DNA from 4 places in the Streptomyces sp. NBC_00271 genome. Region 1 is predicted to be linked to each of the others. Evidence: riboswitches for the same ligand, from Rfam matches in the RefSeq annotation. Region 1 holds a riboswitch; each other region holds the start of a gene.
The links. A riboswitch is a leader RNA that binds a small molecule or an ion and turns the genes downstream of it on or off. The one in region 1 is predicted to bind S-adenosylmethionine.
Positions count from the first base shown of each region.

Region 2: it holds a riboswitch for S-adenosylmethionine, as region 1 does, so the genes downstream of both, OG798_RS33610 (hypothetical protein) here and thrC (threonine synthase) in region 1, are expected to answer to the same signal.
Region 3: it holds a riboswitch for S-adenosylmethionine, as region 1 does, so the genes downstream of both, OG798_RS17795 (aminotransferase class V-fold PLP-dependent enzyme) here and thrC (threonine synthase) in region 1, are expected to answer to the same signal.
Region 4: it holds a riboswitch for S-adenosylmethionine, as region 1 does, so the genes downstream of both, OG798_RS56750 (putative leader peptide) here and thrC (threonine synthase) in region 1, are expected to answer to the same signal.

Region 1 is NZ_CP108070.1:5,614,292-5,619,134, forward strand. Features, by position in the region: gene OG798_RS25605 (cold-shock protein) at 57-263, opposite strand; gene OG798_RS25610 (MoaD/ThiS family protein) at 724-999, opposite strand; gene thrC (threonine synthase) at 1,088-2,416, opposite strand; SAM riboswitch class I at 2,434-2,580, opposite strand; gene OG798_RS25620 (glucosyl-3-phosphoglycerate synthase) at 2,759-3,703, shown strand; gene OG798_RS25625 (alpha,alpha-trehalose-phosphate synthase (UDP-forming)) at 3,817-4,843, shown strand, end outside.
Region 2 is NZ_CP108070.1:7,366,774-7,371,616, forward strand. Features, by position in the region: gene OG798_RS33590 (hypothetical protein) at 1-211, shown strand, start outside; gene OG798_RS33595 (hypothetical protein) at 216-1,025, shown strand; gene OG798_RS33600 (hypothetical protein) at 1,098-1,319, opposite strand; gene OG798_RS33605 (DUF3293 domain-containing protein) at 1,322-1,822, opposite strand; SAM riboswitch class IV at 2,073-2,182, shown strand; gene OG798_RS33610 (hypothetical protein) at 2,240-3,292, shown strand; gene OG798_RS33615 (chitinase) at 3,532-4,843, opposite strand, start outside.
Region 3 is NZ_CP108070.1:3,818,504-3,823,346, reverse strand. Features, by position in the region: gene qcrB (cytochrome bc1 complex cytochrome b subunit) at 1-1,156, shown strand, start outside; gene trpD (anthranilate phosphoribosyltransferase) at 1,312-2,376, shown strand; SAM riboswitch class IV at 2,561-2,677, shown strand; gene OG798_RS17795 (aminotransferase class V-fold PLP-dependent enzyme) at 2,871-4,232, shown strand; gene OG798_RS17790 (Lrp/AsnC family transcriptional regulator) at 4,309-4,590, opposite strand; gene OG798_RS17785 (rhomboid family intramembrane serine protease) at 4,587-4,843, opposite strand, start outside.
Region 4 is NZ_CP108070.1:9,527,563-9,532,405, forward strand. Features, by position in the region: gene OG798_RS43310 (maleylpyruvate isomerase family mycothiol-dependent enzyme) at 1-251, shown strand, start outside; gene OG798_RS43315 (MarR family winged helix-turn-helix transcriptional regulator) at 276-821, opposite strand; gene OG798_RS43320 (YceI family protein) at 978-1,493, shown strand; gene OG798_RS43325 (glutathione S-transferase C-terminal domain-containing protein) at 1,557-2,246, opposite strand; gene OG798_RS56750 (putative leader peptide) at 2,399-2,479, opposite strand; SAM riboswitch class IV at 2,510-2,656, opposite strand; gene OG798_RS43330 (amino acid ABC transporter permease) at 3,126-4,091, shown strand; gene OG798_RS43335 (amino acid ABC transporter ATP-binding protein) at 4,088-4,843, shown strand, end outside.

The sequences.
Region 1 (4,843 bases):
CGTACCCCATGGGATACGAGCCCTTCGTCACGTCGAACAGTCAGTCGGCGCGTGCTTCAGCTGGTCGCGAGTCGGACCATGTCCGCCTGCGGCCCTTTCTGGCCCTGCGAGATCTCGAAATCGACCCGCTGACCCTCTTCCAGGGTGCGGTAGCCGTCCATCTGAATCGCGCTGTAGTGGACGAATACATCCGCACCACCGTCGACCGCGATGAAGCCGTACCCCTTCTCCGCGTTGAACCACTTGACGGTGCCCTGAGCCATGCCTAACTCCCCTATTACTGGCCCTTGCACAGGACCGCACTTCGCGGACCCGGGTCAGACCTCACCCCCCAACGGTTGGGGGTGTGCGCCGGAACGCGTCGACCGCGGCTGAATGTATCTGTCCAACTGCCGTCTGCAACAGGTCAATCGGACGAGAATTCCGGGCACGACCGATCGGGAATATAGGGAGAATTTGCGAAGATTCAGGGCAAGTCGGGCCCCATAAAAGCCATATAAGGCTCAAAAGCGCGGGACACTTTGGCTACTTCTTGCCGGACTTCGGGCGCGAACTCATATGCGCCCGGCATGCAAAGTGGAGCGGGTTCCCCAACTGTACCCCGCTCAACCATACAGAATTGCCCCCTCCGCTTCTCTCACGGAGGGGGCAATTCGATGAACTCTCGGTAATTGGCATTACCCAGGGTAACTATCTCACCCTGGGTAACGGCTCTCGAGGAGGTCAGCCACCGGCGACGGCGGGGATGATCGAGACGCCCGCGCCGTCCGGCGTCGCCGTCTCCAGACCCTGCTCGAAGCGGACGTCGTCGTCGTTCACGTAGACGTTGACGAACCGGCGCAGCTTGCCCTGGTCGTCCAGGACGCGCGCGGCGATACCCGTGTGGTTCTTCTCCAGATCCGCGATGACCTCACCGAGGGTCCCACCCTCGGCCGTCACCTCGGCCTGACCACCGGTGTAGGTGCGCAGGATGGTGGGGATGCGGACGGAAACGCTCATTCTTGTGACCTCCGGTCAGGTAAGGGCTTTTAGGGGCGCGGGGAACTGCGCGACCAGCCCCCACCGGCCCGCAGACGAACAACGACGCTTACGCAAGCCCAGCTTCCCGGAAGGAGTCCAGGCTCGGACGAATGGTCGCCGTCAGCCCCGTACCGGCCACCGCGTCCAGCGTCTTCAGACCATCACCGGTGTTCAGAACGACGGTGGTCAGCGTCGGGTCGAGCAGCCCGCTCTCGATCAGCTTCTTCGTCACGCCCACCGTCACGCCACCGGCGGTCTCCGCGAAGATCCCCTCGGTACGCGCGAGCAACTTGATCGCATCGACGACCTGCTCGTCGTTCACGTCCTCCACGGCCCCACCCGTGCGCCGCGCGATGTCCAGCACGTACGGCCCGTCGGCCGGGTTGCCGATGGCGAGCGACTTGGCGATGGTGTTCGGCTTCTGGGGCCGTACGACGTCGTGGCCGGCCTTGTAGGCGACGGACACCGGCGAGCAGCCCTCGGCCTGGGCACCGAAGATCTTGTACGGCTTGTCCTCGACCAGTCCGAGCTTGATCAGCTCCTGAAGACCCTTGTCGATCTTCGTGAGCTGGGAGCCGGAGGCGATGGGGATCACCAGCTGGTCGGGGAGCTTCCACCCCAGCTGCTCGCAGATCTCGTACGCCAGGGTCTTGGAGCCCTCCGCGTAGTACGGCCGCAGGTTGACGTTGACGAAGCCCCAGCCCTCGCCGGCCGGGTCGCCGATCAGCTCGGAGCAGAAGCGGTTCACGTCGTCGTAGTTGCCCTCGATGCCGACGAGCTCGCCGCCGTAGATCGCGGCCATGACGACCTTGCCCTGCTCCAGGTCGTGCGGGATGAACACGCAGGAGCGGAAACCGGCCCGGGCGGCGGCGGCACCGACGGCGCCGGCGAGGTTGCCGGTGGAGGAGCAGGAGAGGGTGGTGAAGTCGAAGGCGCGGGCCGCTTCGATGGCCTGGGCGACGACGCGGTCCTTGAAGGAGTGCGTCGGGTTGCCGGAGTCGTCCTTGACGAAGAGCTTGCCGGCCTCGACGCCCAGCTCGCGGGCGAGGTTGTCGGCCTTGACGAGCTTGGTCCAGCCGGGGTTGATGTTCGGCTTGTCGGCGACGTCGGCCGGGACGGGCAGCAGCGGCGCATAACGCCAGATGTTCGCGGGGCCCGCTTCGATGCGCGCCCGGAGCTCTTCGGTTTCGTAGGCCGAGAAGTCGTACGCGATCTCCAGCGGGCCGAAACACTCCTCGCAGGCGAAGACCGGGCCGAGCGGCACGCGGTGCCCGCACTCGCGGCAGGAAAGCGCGGCGGCGGGTCCGAGATCCACACCGACTACGGTGGTGGTGTCGCCCGCGACAGGGTTCGTGGTGCTTGCAACAGTCGAACTTGCAACAGTCTGCGCAGCCATGGAGGCGAGGCCCTTTCTCCTCATCTTCCTCACGACGCACTTCGCCGTGAGACGGATTTGGCACCTTCCCTAGCCGGGAGCCTCGCCACATCAATGTGACAGGACCAGCTGGAGGGTTGCCGGGGCTTCATCGGGCCGTATCCCTCTGCCCCTCTGGATGAGCGGTATTCGGTTGTGTCGTGCGGTGGTGCGGTGGTCCGCAAATGATCTACGACATGCGATGGTCATCCGCGTTGTTCAAGACTGTAACCGAAGGCCAGGACAGTTGAGATAGTCGTCCGAACCGCGAGATGGATCACACCGTGAGACACCGGGTGATCAGACAGTGAGGAGCCGCAGACTGTGCTGAAGGAAACTGAGCGCTGGCTGAGCAATCGCTCCTGGTCCGTGACCGATCGCCCGCTCCACAGACTCATGTCCGCCAAACGGGCCACGGGCTCCTCGGTGAGCGTCGTCCTGCCTGCGCTGAACGAGGAGGAGACGGTCGGCGAGATCGTCGCCATCATCCGCCACGATCTGATGCAGCAGGTGCCCCTCGTCGACGAGATCGTCGTCGTCGACTCGGGCTCGACCGACCGCACCTCGCAGGTGGCCGCCGCGGCGGGCGCGCGCGTGGTGCACCGGGACGAGATCCTGCCGCGCATCCCGACCGTGCCCGGCAAGGGCGAGGTGCTGTGGCGTTCCCTCCTCGTGACGAGCGGGGACATCGTCTGTTTCATCGACGCCGACCTGAAGGAGTTCTCCTCGGACTTCGTCTCCGGGATCGTGGGGCCGCTGCTCACCGAGCCCGGTGTGGACCTCGTCAAGGCGATGTACGACCGTCCGCTCGGCGGTGCGGCGGGGCAGGGCGGCCGGGTCACCGAACTCATGGCCCGCCCCCTCCTCAACATGCACTGGCCGCAGCTGGCCGGCTTCGTGCAGCCGCTCGGCGGGGAGTACGCGGCCCGCCGCTCGCTGCTCGAACAGCTCCCCTTCCCCGTCGGGTACGGGATCGAGCTGGGCATGCTGGTCGACGCCCTGCACCTGGTGGGCCTGGACGCGCTCGCCCAGGTCGACGTGGGCGTGCGCAAGCACCGCCACCAGGACGGGCAGGCGCTGGGCCGGATGTCCGCCGCGATCTACCGCACGGCCCAGCTCCGGCTGGCCCGCGGCCACCTGATCCGCCCGGCCCTCACCCAGTTCGAACGGGGCGGGGACGGTTTCGAGCCGCGTACCTACTCGGTCGACACGGAGGAACGTCCCCCGATGGTCGAAATCGCCGAGTACCAGAAACGCAGGGCGGCGTAGAAGCGCCCCGTCAGGGGCGCGGGGAACTGCGCGACGAGCCCCCACCGGCCCGCAGACGGCATACGGCTGAAGGGAACGTTTGAGCGTTTCCACGTGGGGCTAAGTTTCGAGGCATGGCTTCAACGCAAGGCGCCCACAACATCCTCGTCGCCTCCAACCGCGGCCCGGTCACCTACGAGGTCCAAGAGGACGGCTCGCTGCGCGCCAAGCGCGGTGGCGGCGGGCTGGTCTCGGGCCTCTCCGCGATCGGGCCGGACGCGGGGGCCCTGTGGGTGTGCTCGGCGCTCGGCGACGGCGACCGCGAGGCGGTCCGGCGCGGGATCGCCGAGGACGGCGTACGGATGCTGGACATCGACGCCGACGTGCACGCGGACGCGTACAACGGCATCGCGAACTCCGTGCTGTGGTTCGTCCACCACATGCTGTACCAGACCCCGCTGGAGCCGGTCTTCGACGCGGAGTTCCGGCGCCAGTGGGCGTCGTACGAGGCGTACAACCGCGCGTTCGCCGAAGCGCTGGCCGCGGAGGCGGCGCCGGGCGCGGTGGTGATCGTCCAGGACTACCACCTGACCCTCGTCCCCGGGATGCTCCGCGAACTCCGCCCCGACCTGCGGATCGGCCACTTCTCGCACACCCCCTGGGCGCCGGTCGACTACTTCCGGATGCTGCCCGACGACATCGCCGAACAGGTGCTGCGCGGCATGCTCGGCGCGGACCGGCTCGGCTTCCTCACCCAGCGCTGGGCGGACGCGTTCACCGCCTGCTGCGACGCGCTCGTCGGCGGGCTCGGCGACACCCGGATCGGCGTGCACGGGCTCGGCGCGGACGCGGACTTCCTGCGCAGGCGCTCGCACGAGGCGGACGTCGCCGACCGCATGGCCGCGCTGCGCGAGCAGATCGGCGAGGGCCGCAGGACGATCGTGCGGGTCGACCGGACCGAGCTGTCGAAGAACATCGTTCGGGGCCTGCTGGCGTACCGGCAGCTGCTGGCGGACCACCCGGAGTGGCGCGAGCGCGTCGTCCACGTGGCCTTCGCCTACCCCTCCCGTCAGGACCTGGCCGTCTACCGCGACTACACGGCCGAGGTGCAGCGCGTGGCGACCGAGATCAACGACCGGTACGGGACGCCGGGCTGGACCC
Region 2 (4,843 bases), 1.8 Mb from region 1:
CGACGATGCGATGGCCTGGAACGCACTCAGCGACGATGAACGCGCGAAAGCCGTCGCACAGTTGGAGTCGCAGACTCCCGCAGGACACCATGTATCCCTTGACCCGCTCTACAGCACCGGCCAGACCACGGGCACCGGAACCGGCGAGCCCGAACCGGGAACACCGTCACCGAGCCCCGGCCCGACCCCCACGCCGCCAGGAGCCCACTGACCCCATGAAGAGGATCGCACCGGCGCTGATCGCATGTCTTCTGGCGGTACTGCTCACCGCATGTGACGCCTTCAAGGCCCCCAGCTCCGATCAGCTCACCCCCATGCCCAGCAACGTGCCTACGACGCCGCAGTACCAGACGGCGGATGACGTGGTGGCTGCGCTCGATCGAGGGGGCATCACCTGTGACGTGCTCCGGCGCAAAGTCGGCGGCCTCGACTGCAAGGCCTCGATCGACGGAGCGGAGGTGGAGAACCAGATCCAGGTGCTGAATCCCAAGAAGTCCAGCCGGAACGAGGTCGGGGACTCCATCGCCAGCTGGCGCAGCAGCGGCAACACCATCGTGGCCGCCGGCAACTGGTTCATCCGCGTCCTGCCCAACGGCTCCCCCGACTACTCCGTGAAGATCGCCAAAGCCGTCGACGCCGTCGTCCTTCCTCCTCTGTATCGCCTGCCCGCCATCCCCCAGAAGCCCCAATACAAGAGCGTCGACGCGCTCGCCGACGCGCTGGACAAGTCCGTCGGCTGCGACCGGCGGAAGACGGAGTCGGCCGACCAAGCACTGTGCGAGACGCAGGCGGCGAAGACGCGCCCCTGCGGTGGGTCCGGCGACGAACGCGACGCCCACCTCATGCTGCACGACAGCTCCGCCGCCCGGAACGACTACATCCGGCTGCTCCTCAGCGACGACCACGTCCCGTACTACATCGCCACGGCAGGGAACTGGACCATTCAGCTCTGCGACACCGCCACCGGGCAGGAAGCGGCCCGAGATCTCGGAGGGGTCGTGGTCGACCACAGGGCGAACAAGTGAACCGGTACGGCGACGCAGCGCGTCGCGACCGCCGGGCCGGGGCTGTTCGCCGTTCCGTCGAGCGTCGTGATCTCAGTCGGTGCCGTCCACATGGGAGCGGGCCAGGCCGCGCAGCGGGGACGTCTTGTCCCACACGTGCCAGCGCACCCCGCACAAGGGATCGGTCTCGTACGTCACCTCCGCGGGAAACCCGTCGACCCTGACCCGCTCGGACGGTGGGCCGTCAAGAGTTCTCCCGAGGGTTCTGCCGCAGTGGGGACAGTGGACCGGGGTCCGCATGGGGTACATGCCCATCGTCACCGCTCCTGTCGTACGCCGGTGCCTGTGCTCCTGGTGGACGCCGCCCAGCCACTCACGGCTGCGGTGTCGCCGTCGCACGACGACACGCGCCATGCGTCGGGAGTCCAGGTGAAGATCGCGTCCTGGCCGAAGCGACGGCCGAGTTCGCGTGCCGCGCTGTCACTCATGCCCGCGACGGCGACACTCTCCTCGACGTGCGTGCCGCGCGCGTCACCTCCTGCCGCGGGCCACCAGGTGAGCTGCTGCCGGTCGAGCTCATCGAGCAACAAGCTCTGAGCGTGGGCGTTGTACTCGGCGGAGGCGGTACGACCACGAGGATTCGAGGCCGTGATCACATGAAGGGCGCTGTCGTCGGCCGGTTCCGGGAAGGATCCCTCGGCCGTGCCCGTCGAACGCGGTTCGACCCGTACGGTCCGGTCGTGGAAGTGGATGTCCACGACCGCGTGACGGTAGAGCTCCCAGTTCTGGGGCGCACCGGGCGCGTCGGTGGTGTGCACAAGGGCCTCCTGTGGAACGAAGGACCCCCTTACACGCCGTGCAGGGAGATCGATGCCTGCCCCCATGGGCATGGGAGCACGGTGTGGCCCGGAAAGTCACCCGCACGGTGTGCGCGATGGCTAACCGGTGGCTTCCCCCGGCCGCGCGCGGCCGGGTCGGCCGAGTCGCAAGGTGTCACGAATCGGGTCCCGGAGCAAGGGGGTTCGGATCACGTTGCGAAGGCCGGTCAGGGGTGTTAATTTCCCGCTCGGTCACGAGTTCCAGCGCCAAGTCCCGGCTTGCTGGACGGCATCCCGTCCGTCGCGGATGTCCCCGGGGACGGCCGATCGCCGCGCGTGGTGCGTGGTGAACCGCAGATCACCGCGGTGCGGACAGTGCGCTACCGGGGTCCTTCGACTCCGGGAGGCTGCCCGACCATGCCCGTTCCCTCCGAGACCGAGCCCGACCGCGTGGGCCTGCCGGTCATCGAACTCACCGCCGCTCGGGTGCTGTTCCGAACGGCCGAGGCGAGCGGCCTCGGTTCGCCGGGGACTGATGACCTCTTCGGCGAATGGCTCGACCGCGGCTTCGACATCGCCTTCTACCGCTCCGCGGACCGGCCTCCGCAAGCGCGTGCCGTCGAACAACGGGACGACGTGCCCGAGTGGCTGAGCAACAGCCGTATCGGCAAGGCCCCCTTGGAGGCAGTCTGTCTCAACCCGCGCCGGGACGCTCCCTCCCCGGGTGAGGAGCCCACCCCGGTGTCCCCAGCAGTCGAAGGGACCTCGGAACCCGAGGAGACCACCGAGTCCGCCGAGGGGACGGACACGTGCACCTGCGCGCATGGCGGCATGCCTGGCCTCTGTTGGGGACACGAAGCCGACAAAAGGCAGTACGCGAAGGTGGAGAACCAGGACGAGGACGACGAGGATGACGAGAACGACGACTGCGTCCTGGAGGTCGTGGACGACTTCGCCGAAGGGATGGCGAACGATCCGATCTACGACCTGAGTGACACACTTCCCCCCGACCTCGACAGGCGCTCGCTTCGAGGGCTCACCACCCTCATCGATATCGCCCAGGCGAGACTGGACAGGGAGAGATGGACCACTGACGGGCCGTGGCAGCTCTGGTGGTCCTCCTGCGGCAGCGACGTCGCAGGGCCCCTGAACGCAACCGACGACACCGATTCCTCCAGTGCCGATTCGGACGAGGGAGCAAACGACGGCAGCTGCTATGTGTCCCTCCAGAACGACGACGACCACACCGTCGAGGTCATCAGGGCGCGCGGGGCGGAACAGCACGTGATGTACTCCGCGCCCGCCTGGGAGCCCGGCAGCGAGTCTCAGGTCCGTGATACTTCGGATGCGCTGCGGAGCCTCCTGGACCGGGTGACGGAACAGGTGCGCGAGGCCGGCTACACCGTGGCGGGCGACTGGACCGTCAACTGGTCACGCTGCTACGTGTTTCTGGCCAGCCGGCACTACTGATGGCCATCGCCGCGCTGCCCTCCGCCGTCTGGTCCCGTTGGCGACGAATTCGGCAGTGCTGAGCGTCAAGGTCTCGCTGAGGCCGGAGACGTACGCACGGCCCCGGAGGTCCGGCCGGGTCGCCGGAACAACCCCGCGGCCCGCCACCGCCGAGTCCGTTCGCACCTGGCAACAAGCCGGGATGCGATGACGGTTTCGGGCGGGGCGGGCCGTGTTCAAGGGGCGTGACGAGAGGCGCGTCAGCCGAGCGCGTGCACGTGCGCCCCCACCGAGTTCGACCACGCGTTGCCCGCCGCGGCGTCCCAGTTCGTCGACCAGGTCATCGCGCCGCGCAGGTCCGGGTAGGTCTTGGAGGGCTTGAAGGAGCCGCAGTTGGTGCCCTTGGCCAGGCAGTCCAAGGCGTTGTTCACCACCGTCGGAGACACATAGCCGCTGCCCGCGCCGCTCGTCGAGGCCGGGAGGCCCAGGCCCACCTGGGAGGGGGCCAGGCCGCCCTGGAGCTGGATGCAGGCGAGGGCGGTGAGGAAGTCGACCGAGCCCTGGCTGTAGACCTTGCCGTCGCAGCCCAGCATCGAACCGCTGTTGTAGTACTGCATGTTGACGACCGTCAGGATGTCCTTGATGTTCAGGGCGGTCTGGAAGTACGTGTTCGACGTGGACTGCATGTCGATCGTCTGCGGGGCCATGGTGATGATGAGGGACGAGCCCGCCTTGGCGGACAGGGACCGCAGGGCCTGCGTCATGTACGTCGCGTTGAGGCCGTTCTCCAGGTCGATGTCGACGCCGTCGAAGCCGTACGTCTGCATGAGGGAGTAGACGGAGTTCGCGAAGTTCGTCGCGGACGTGGAGTCGCTGATCGACACCGTGCCGTTCTGGCCGCCGATGGAGATGACGACCTTCTTGCCCGCGGCCTGCTTGGCCTTGATGTCCGCCTTGAACTGGTCGACGGTGTAGCCGCCGAGCCCGGCCGAGTCGAGGTTGAAGGTCACCGCGCCCGGCGTGGTCGTCGCGTCCGCGAACGCCACCGCGATGATGTCGTACTGGGACTGCACGGCGGAGATCTTCTGGACCGTCGCGCCATTGTTGAAGTTCTGCCAGTAGCCCGTGACGGCGTGCTTGGGGAGGGAACCGCCGCCACCGCCACCCGAGGACGCGGTCGTCGTGCCCGTCACCGCCGTCGACTTCGCCGACTCACCCGCCGCGTTCGTCGCCGTGACCTGGAAGGAGTACGAGGTGGAGGCCGCGAGGGACGAGACGGTCGCCGATGTTCCCGTCGTCGACTGGACCTTCGTACCCGCCTGGTAGACGTTGTAGCCCGTCGCGCCCGACACCGTGTTCCAGGAGAGGGAGACGGAGGAGGACGTGGTGGAGGAGACCGTCAGGCCGGTGGGTGCCGCCGGGACCGTGGGGGCCGGGTCGCCGCCTCCGCCGCCGTCGGGGCCGAAGACCGAGAGGTCGTCGGCGTAGTACGGGGCCTGGCCGTACCACCCGTGCGTGTACACCGTCACCGAGGTCGTCGACGCGCCCGTGGTGAAGGTGGTCGAGAGCTGT
Region 3 (4,843 bases), 1.8 Mb from region 1:
GTTCACCGGCTTCACCGGTTACTCGCTCCCGGACGACCTGCTTTCCGGCACCGGTGTCCGCTTCATGGAGGGCGCGGTCCTGTCCGTGCCGATCGTCGGCACGTACCTGGCGTTCTTCCTCTTCGGCGGCCAGTTCCCGGGCGGCGACTTCGTCGCGCGGTTCTACTCGGTCCACATCCTGCTGCTGCCGGGCATCATGCTCGGCCTGGTGGTCGGCCACCTGATCCTGGTCTTCTACCACAAGCACACGCAGTTCGCGGGCCCCGGAAAGACGAACAACAACGTCGTCGGCATGCCGCTGCTGCCGGTCTACATGGCCAAGGCCGGAGGCTTCTTCTTCCTGGTCTTCGGTGTCATCGCGGCCATCTCGGCGATCGCCTCGATCAACCCGATCTGGACCATGGGCCCCTACCGTCCGGACATGGTGTCCACGGGCGCCCAGCCCGACTGGTACATGGGCTTCTCCGAGGGCCTGATCCGTGTCATGCCGGGCTGGGAGATCAACGTCTGGGGTCACACGCTCGTGCTGGGCGTGTTCATCCCGCTGGTGATCTTCCCGCTGGTCCTGGTCGCGATCGCGGTCTACCCGTTCATCGAGTCCTGGGTCACCGGCGACAAGCGTGAGCACCACATCCTGGACCGCCCGCGCAACGTCCCGACCCGGACCGCGTTCGGTGCCGCCTGGATCAGCTGGTACTTCGTCCTGCTCGTCGGTGGTGGCAACGACATCTGGGCCACGCACTTCCACCTGTCGATCAACTCGATCACCTGGTTCGTGCGCATCGGCTTCTTCGTCGTGCCGGTCATCGTGTTCGTCATCACCAAGCGGGTCTGCCTCGGCCTCCAGCGCCGCGACAAGGACAAGGTGCTGCACGGCCGCGAGTCGGGCATCATCAAGCGCCTGCCGCACGGTGAGTTCATCGAGGTGCACGAGCCGCTCAGCCAGGACGCCCTGCACACGCTCACCGCGCACGAGCAGTACCAGCCCGCCCAGATCGGCGCGACGGTCGACGAGAACGGTGTCGAGCGCAAGGTGAAGGGCACGGAGAGGCTGCGCTCCAAGCTCAGCGAGGGCTTCTACGGGGAGGACAGCCAGATCCCCAAGCCCACGGTCGAGGAGTACAAGGAGATCACGAGCGGCCACGGCCACCACTGATCTTCCGACCGGTTGACCGGTCTTCACTGATCGCCACGGCGAGAGCCTCCGTCCATTGCCTGGACGGGGGCTCTTTGCCGTCTCCGGGCCTGGATAGGGTGTTCCCATCTACACAAGGAGTCCCTTTGCCGGGACGACGGACCCAGGAGCGGCTTATGAGCGCTGTGAACCCCGCTGGAGGCAACACCGCGGCGGGCCGTTCCTGGCCCGTGGTGCTGAACGGCCTGCTCGAGGGCCGCGACCAGAGCGCGGACGACACGGCCTGGGCGATGGACCGGATCATGAGCGGCGAGGCGACGGACGCGCAGATCGCCGGGTTCGCGGTGGCGCTGCGGGCCAAGGGCGAGACGGTCGAGGAGATCTCCGGTCTGGTCCGGACGATGTACGAGCACGCCAATGTGATCGAGGTGCCGGGGGACACCGTCGACATCGTCGGTACGGGCGGTGACGGCGCGAAGACGGTGAACATCTCCACGATGTCGTCGATCGTCGTGGCCGGGACCGGCGCCAAGGTCGTCAAGCACGGCAACCGGGCCGCGTCCTCCGCGTCCGGTGCCTCGGACGTCCTGGAGAAGCTCGGCGTCAATCTGGACCTGACGACGAAGCGGGTGGCCGAGGTCGCGGAGGAGGCCGGGATCACCTTCTGCTTCGCGGTGAAGTTCCACCCGGCGCTGCGTCATGTCGCGGCGGCTCGGGGGCAGTTGGGGATCCGGACCACGTTCAACGTGCTGGGTCCGCTGACGAACCCGGCGCGGGTGAAGGCACAGGCCGTCGGAGTCGCGGACCTGCGTATGGCACCGATCGTGGCGGGCGTGTTCGCCGAGCGCGGCAACTCCTCGCTCGTCTTCCGCGGCGACGACGGCCTGGACGAGCTGACCACCACCGCGACGTCCCGGGTCTGGGTCGTCCGCGACGGCAAGGTCACCGAGGAGCGCTTCGACCCGCGTGACGTCGGCCTCGAACTCGTCCCCGTGGAGGCCCTGCGCGGCGCCGACGCGTCCTACAACGCGGACGTCGCCCGTCGCCTGCTCAACGGCGAGACGGGGCCCGTACGGGACGCTGTGCTGCTGAATTCCGCGGCGGCCCTCGTCGCCCTGTCCCCGACCGACGCGCCGCTCGCGGACCAGCTCCGCGCCGGGATGGCGAAGGCGGCGGAGGCGATCGACTCGGGGGCGGCGAAGCGGACGCTGGAACGCTGGGTGGCTGCGAGCCAGTCGTAGTCCGGTTGTTCGGCCGCGGGCTGGCGGGGGTTGCCCGCGCAGTTCTCCGCGCCCCCAAAAGGGGCGCGGAGAATTGCGCGATCTTTTGCGGGTCTGGGGGCGGAGACCCCAGGTAGGGACTCGGCGTCCCGGCATACGGACGTCGGGTTGCGGGGGGAAGATCTTGTGGCAGGATGCCGTATCAGGTCATGAGCGACAGCCATCAGGCCCCGGCCGGCTGTCCGGCAACCCTCCGTCCGTGGCGGGGTGCCCCGGGTGAAGACCAGGCCGTAGGCAGCGAGGTCTACGGCAAGCGCGGACCCCTCGAGAATCCCAGGGGTCCTGGTCGTTCGAGGGAGCCTTCTGTGAGCAAGCGAATGCGATAGGGCGTAGAGCCCCGCCTCCGCACACCCCTTTTGCCTTTCCTCCCTGCGCCGAGCCGCGCGGGTGCACAGCGGTACCCCCGTGCACCCGGCCCGCGCAGCGATTCCGCCTGCCTCTCACAGGAGCTCGCCATGTCTGTCTCCACCGCTGCCGCCAACCAGACCCTTTGCGCCCCTCTGCCCGTTCTGGGCCGAGATGTCACCGTCCCGCTCGTGACCGGCGGTGAGGTCACCTACGCCGCGCTCGACTACGCCGCCAGCGCCCCCGCCCTCCAGCGGGTGTGGGACGACGTCGCCGCGTACGCCCCGTACTACGGCAGCGTGCACCGCGGCGCCGGGTACCTCTCCCAGCTTTCCACCGACCTCTTCGAGAACGCCCGCAGGACCGTCGCGGAGTTCCTCGACTGCCGGGGCGACGACCAGGTCGTCTTCACCCGCTCCACCACCGACTCCCTCAACCTGCTCGCCGCCACGCTTCCGGCCGACTGCCAGGTGTTCGTCTTCGAGACGGAACACCACGCCTCGCTGCTGCCGTGGAAGGACGCCCGGGTCACCTACCTCGACGCGCCCCGCACCCCGCAGGAGGCCGTCACGGCCCTGGAGCGGGCCCTCGCCGCCCGCGACCCCCACGGCCCGGCCCTGGTCTGCGTCACCGGCGCCTCGAACGTCACCGGCGAGCTGTGGCCGGTGCGCGAGCTGGCCGCCGCCGCGCACGCGCACGGTGCCCGGATCGTCCTGGACGCCGCCCAGCTCGCCCCGCACCACCCGGTGTCGGTGCGGGACCTCGACGTCGACTGGGTCGCCTTCTCCGGGCACAAGCTGTACGCGCCGTTCGGCTCCGGCGTGCTCGCGGGCCGCGCCGACTGGCTGCGCGAGGCCGAGCCGTATCTCGCGGGCGGCGGCGCCAGCCGCAAGGTCACGCGGCGGGTGGACGGCGGTGTGGACGTGGAGTGGCACGAGAGCGCGGCCCGGCACGAGGCCGGTTCGCCGAACGTGATCGGCGCCTACTCCATCGCCTCCGCCTGCAAGGCGCTGACCGAGGCCGGTTTCGACACGCTCGTCGCCCGCGAGGAGCAGCTGATCGGGGCCGTCCGCGCCGGTCTGGCCGAGGTGCCCGAGGTCCGCGTCCTGTCGCTCTTCGGCGACGACGCCCCGCGCGTCGGCGTCATCTCGTTCGTCGTCGAGGGCTGGAACAGCTCGCACTTCGCGGCCGCGCTGTCCGCCGAGTACGGGATCGGGGTGCGGGACGGTCTCTTCTGCGCGCACCCGCTGCTGCGGACGCTGCTCGGCAGCGATCCGCAGACGCAGGGGGAGTGCGGGGCGCCCGAGGCCGCGCCCGGGGAGAAGTCCCTCAACGCGATCCGCGTCAGCTTCGGGGCCGGTACGCCCGACGAGCACGTGGAGCGGTTCGTGCGCGCGGTGAAGGAACTGGTGCGGGACGGGGCGAAGTGGAACTACCGCACGGAGGACGGCCGCTGCGTTCCGGCGGTCTGAGATTGGCTGGGGGTGCGTGGGGGTGCGTGGGGGCCCCGCCCCCCCACATCTCCCCAAAAGGACCGCGCGGCCGTGCCTAGCTGTCGAGGCCGATGGCGAACGCCGCCTCCAGGTCGTGCTGGGAGTACGTGCGGAACGCGACGTGGGTGTCCGTCCCCTCGACGCCGGGGATCTTGCTGATCTTGCCGGGGATGACGTCCGCCAGGTCGTCGTGGGCCTTCACCCGGACCATGGCGATCAGGTCGTACGTACCGGTGACGGAGAAGACCTCGCTGACACTGTCCAGCGCGGCGATCGACTCGGCGATCTCGGGGATCCGGTCCACGCTGGTCTTGATGAGCACGATCGCGGTGATCACGGCTGGTTTTCTCCCTCGGGGGCTGCTGCTGGGGTTTTCACTCTAGTCGGCCGCCCGAACCGCACCCACGCGTAGACGAACCCCAGCGAGAAGCCCACCAGGTGGGCCAGATAGGCGACCCCGGGGCCCGAGGGGCTGCGGCCCGCCGCCAGCCATTGCAGGGTCACCCAGAAGGGCAGCACGACCCAGGCGGGGAAGCGCAGCGGCAGGAAGAAGAGGAACGGGAAGAGACTGGTCACCCGGGCCCTGGGGA
Region 4 (4,843 bases), 3.9 Mb from region 1:
TCGGCGGGCGGCAGGTCCGCCTCGCGGTCCACACCACCGCTCCCCGGCGCGCGTTCGGGCTCGACCTGGTCGACGCGGTCGCGCTCACCGACGAGCCGGCCGAGCCCGACGCCGTTCTGAGCGCACCGGCCGAGTGGTGGCTGCGGCTCGTCACCGGCCGCCATGCCGCCACCCACACCCCGGCCGAGGTGACCCTCAAGGGCGACACCCTCACCCTGGACGACCTGCGACGCGTCTTCCCCGGGTTCTGATCCGCCGGTCCATCCCCTGAGGGGCTACTTCCCCGGCCCCTCGGGGGCCACATCGCCACCCTCGACCTGCCCGGAGTCCGCACCGGGATGCGGCGAGGGTGGCAGCAAGTCGTGCAGGGCCTCGTAGCGCTGCGCGCAGGCCGTCTGTGCGATGGCCTGCGAGACGGCGTCGGCCAGCGGGCCCGTGGACTCGCGCAGCAGCCGACGCGCCTTGTCCGTGAGGACCACCTCGATACCGCGCCGGTCACCGCACGCCGAGCGTCGTGTGATCAGTCCCGCGTGCTGCAGACACGCCACCTGATAGGTCAGCCGCGTCTTGGGGCGGCCCAGCAGTTCCGCGATCTGGGTCATCCGCAGGCTGGATCCGGGCTGGTCGGCCAGCAGGCACAGCACCAGGAACTCGTCGTGTGAGACGTCGAGCGTGTCCTTGACGCGGGCGCGCAGTTGCTGCTCGATCGCCCCGGCCGCCGCCAGGAGACGCATCCAGGCCCGAAGCGGGGCGGGCAGTAGCTCACCGTCGCCCGACGGCTCGCGTTCGGGCAGGTCAGCGGGGGCGGAAGGGTCGGCCATAGTGTCACAGTCTACCGGTTGTCCAAATTTGAAGAACCGGCTAGCGTGGAGTCATCCAAATTTGGATGACCGCCTTGTCCCCACAGTCCCCGTGTGCCGCGCGCCCCGTGCGTCGCGCACCCCTGTGCACTGCCCGTAACCGTCTGGAGAACTCTCATGACCGTCGCCGTCGAAACCGGCCTGTGGCAGCTCGACCCCGCCCGTACCACCGTCGCCATCAAGCACAAGACGATGTGGGGCATGGTCACCGTGAAGGGCACCTTCACCGGAGTCGCCGGAGAGGGCGAGGTCCAGCCCGACGGGACCGCCCGCGGCACCATCACCCTGGATGTCGCGTCCCTGGACACGAAGAACGCCAAGCGGGACAAGCACCTCCGCTCCGCCGACCTCTTCGACGGCGACCGCCACCCCACGATCACCTTCGCCGTCCGCGACGCCGTCCTCGGTCAGGACGACACCGTGGAGATCAACGGGCAGCTGACCGTGCGCGGCATCAGCCGGCCGCAGCCCGTCACCGGCCGGGTGACCGGGGCGAGCGCCGACACCGTCACGCTCACCGCGGAGTTCACGGTGGACCGCGACCAGTTCGACATGGGCTGGAACCAGATGGGCATGATCCGCGGCCTGACGACCGTCACCGGCACGCTCGTCTTCACCCGCGCCAAGGGCTGAGCCGACGCGGCGCCGGGGCCCGGGCCTAGGCCCTACCGGCCCCGGCGACCTTGGCGTACGCGGTCAGCGCACCTTGCCGTGGAAGGCCGGGTGGGCGTCGAGCCGACGTACGTAGTCGCGGAGCCCACCGTACGGGGAGAGGGACTCCGTCGGGCCGAGTTGGGTCAGGGCCACCCAGAGGTCGACGTCCGCGGCCGTCAGCTCGTCGCCCAACGCGTAGACGCGCGAGGTGAGTTGCCGGTCCAGCGACTGGAGTGCCGCCGTGCGCGCAAGCGGCGGCGCGGCGGGGGTGACGTCCCGGTCGAGGAGTTCGCGCAAGGCGTCGATGTCCGCGATGAGGGCCGGTGGGTTCAGCCGGGGGAGGCGGGCGTCGCTCTGGCAGACCGGCAGCCCGGCGAGGTCACGCAGGATGTCCGGCGTGTGGTTGCTCACGATCCGCCCGCTCCAACGGTCGCACAGCGCGGGCGCGGTGAGCGGGCCGTCGTAGTGGTGCCAGGTGGCCTCGTACGCGCCGCGCAGTGCGGCGAACGCATCGGGTGTCTCGGCGGGAAGCGTCAGCAGCGTGGTGGCGACCGAGTCGTGGAGACCGAGCAGCTCCAGGGTGACCGAGATGCGCAGCGAGCGCGGACAGCCCTCGACGAGGTACAGCTGATAGCGGTGCGGCGCCGGGTAGAAACCGCCGGCCAGGCCGACGCCGATGCGGCTGCGGATGCGGTGGGGGCGAGGGGCGGCGAGCGAGACTGTCTTGGGCATGACTCTCCAGGCAACGTCGAAGCCCCCGCGGCCCGTTGGGCGGCGGTGGCGGAACGGAGTGACTGCGCTGACGTACGGGCCGGTCCGGATCGTGGGACGTGCCTGACCGGACGGACCGCGTGGACCAGTACGCGCTGGACGGACCGCCTGGACTAGTACGCGCTGGAGACCCGCTGCAGATCGATGTGCAGGCGCCTGGTCAGACCGTTCGCGCTCCTCCTGGCCATTCCCATCGCTCCCGTGTCCGGGGCTCGCGAGAGGCGAGACCACGCTTGCCCCGCCGCACCGGCGGGACCCGGTCGTCACCCGGGGCACCCCGTCGCGGTGGAAGGGTTGCCTGTCAGCGGGCCGGGGCCGATAACCGCGTCGAACGGGAGAAACCCGCACGACGGGCGCTGACAATCGTGACCGTCCCCGTCAGTCTCGGTGCGGTCCGCGGAGCAGTCAAGAAGGCATATGCGCGGTCTCACCACGTGGTCATTCCGGCCGGGGCGCGTTGACATTCGTTTGGGGCCATGCCTAACTTACGCCGCATCGGACCGGATCGATTCCGGTGCGTTCGAGGCCCAGCGGGGCGGAATGGTGACGGTGAACGCGATGTACGCAGCTGACGGGACGACCGCTTCGCGGCGCCACGGCTGCCCCGCCGCCGCACTGTGTTGTAGCTCCCGCGGCGCCCGCTGTCTCTGTCAGGGCTGACCGCTTACGCCTTCCGCGGCGTTGAACGTCCGCACGGCTCGACCCCTTTCGCCCGCCGCCCTGTCGGCGTGCCGTCGGTGAGCCTCTCCTCCCTCCGTACCCCCTGACATCCGTCTGTCCCCGCGCGCACCGCCGTCGTACGGGCCGGCGGCGGTGTGTCCGCATTCGTTGGAGCCCTCCATGAGTGAATCCCTGGGCTCCGCCGTGCCGTTGAGCACGACGGAGCCCCGCCCGGCCGCGGCACAGCGCGTGCTGCCCCTGCGCCACCCCGGCCGCTGGATCGCCTCGGCGATCGTGCTCGTCGTGGTCGCCCAGATCGTCCACGGGCTGGCGACCAACCCCTTCTTCCAGTGGGACCGGTTCCAGTACTGGTTCCTGCGTCCCACGATCCTCGACGGCCTGCTCATCACCCTCGAAGTGACGCTCTACAGCGCCGTGTTGGGCCTGCTCGGCGGCATCCTGCTCGCCCTGGCCCGACTCTCCGAGAGCCCCGTGCTGCGCGCGGTGAGCTGGGTCTACATCTGGCTGTTCCGCTCGGTGCCGCTCATCGTCGTCCTGCTGTTCCTCTACAACTTCAGCGCGCTCTACAAGACGCTGAGCCTCGGCGTCCCCTTCGGCCCCGCCTTCTTCACCTTCGACGAGTCCCGGCTCGCCACGGACATGGTCGTCGCGGTCGTCGGACTGAGCCTCAACGAGGCGGCGTACGCGGCGGAAGTGGTCCGCGGCGGCATCCTCTCCGTCGACCAGGGCCAGCACGAGGCGGCCTCCGCACTCGGTCTGCCCAAGAGCTACCAGTTCACGAGGATCGTGTTCCCGCAGGCGCTGCGCTCCATCACCCCGAACTACGTCAACCAGCTGATCGGCCTGATCAAGGGCACCTCGCTGGTCTTCTACGTCTCGCTGCTCGACCTCTTCGGCTCGGTGCAGAGCATGGGCTCCACCTACCCCGGCGACATCGTGCCGCTCCTGCTGGTCGCCACCGCCTGGTACCTGATCCTCACGAGCGTCGTGTCCGTCATCCAGTTCTACGTCGAGCGGTACTTCTCGCGGGGCGCGCTGCGCTCCCTCCCGCCGACCCCGTTGCAGAAGGTCCGCACCGGTCTGCGTGACCTGCGGGCCCGGGTCCGCAAGGAGGCGGCGATATGACCGGCGAGACGCTCGAGATCCGACCGGCCGCCGTCGAGGTGCGCGATGTGCACAAGTGGTACGGCGCCCAACGCGTGCTGAACGGAGTGGAGTTGACGGTGCGGCCCGGAGAGGTCACCGTGATCCTCGGCCCGTCCGGCTCCGGCAAGTCCACCCTCCTCAGGGTGATCAACCACCTGGAGAAGCCCGAGATCGGCCATGTCAGCCTGAACGGCGAGCTCATCGGCGTACGCCGACAGGGCGAGAGGCTCAAGGAGCTGACCGAGCGGGCGATCCTGGCCCAGCGCGGCCGGATCGGGTTCGTCTTCCAGAACTTCAACCTGTTCCCGCATCTGACGGTGCTGGACAACGTGGCGGCCGCGCCGGTGGCGACCCGACGGCTGAAGCGGCCCGAGGCCAGGGAGCTCGCGCGCACCCTCCTCGACCGCGTGGGTCTGGCCGACAAGGCCGGCGCCTATCCACGCCAGTTGTCGGGCGGCCAGCAGCAGCGGGTCGCCATCGCCCGCGCCCTCGCGCTGCGGCCCGGAGTCATCCTCTTCGACGAGCCGACCTCCGCCCTCGACCCCGAGCTGGTCGGCGAGGTTCTCGCCGTCATCAAGGACCTGGCCACCAGCGGCACCACGCTCGTCATCGTGACCCACGAGATCGGCTTCGCCCGCGAGGTGGCCGACCGGATCGTCTTCCTCGACGAAGGCCGCGTCGTCGAACAGGGCTCGCCCACCGAGGTGTTGGACCACCCGACGCACGAACGG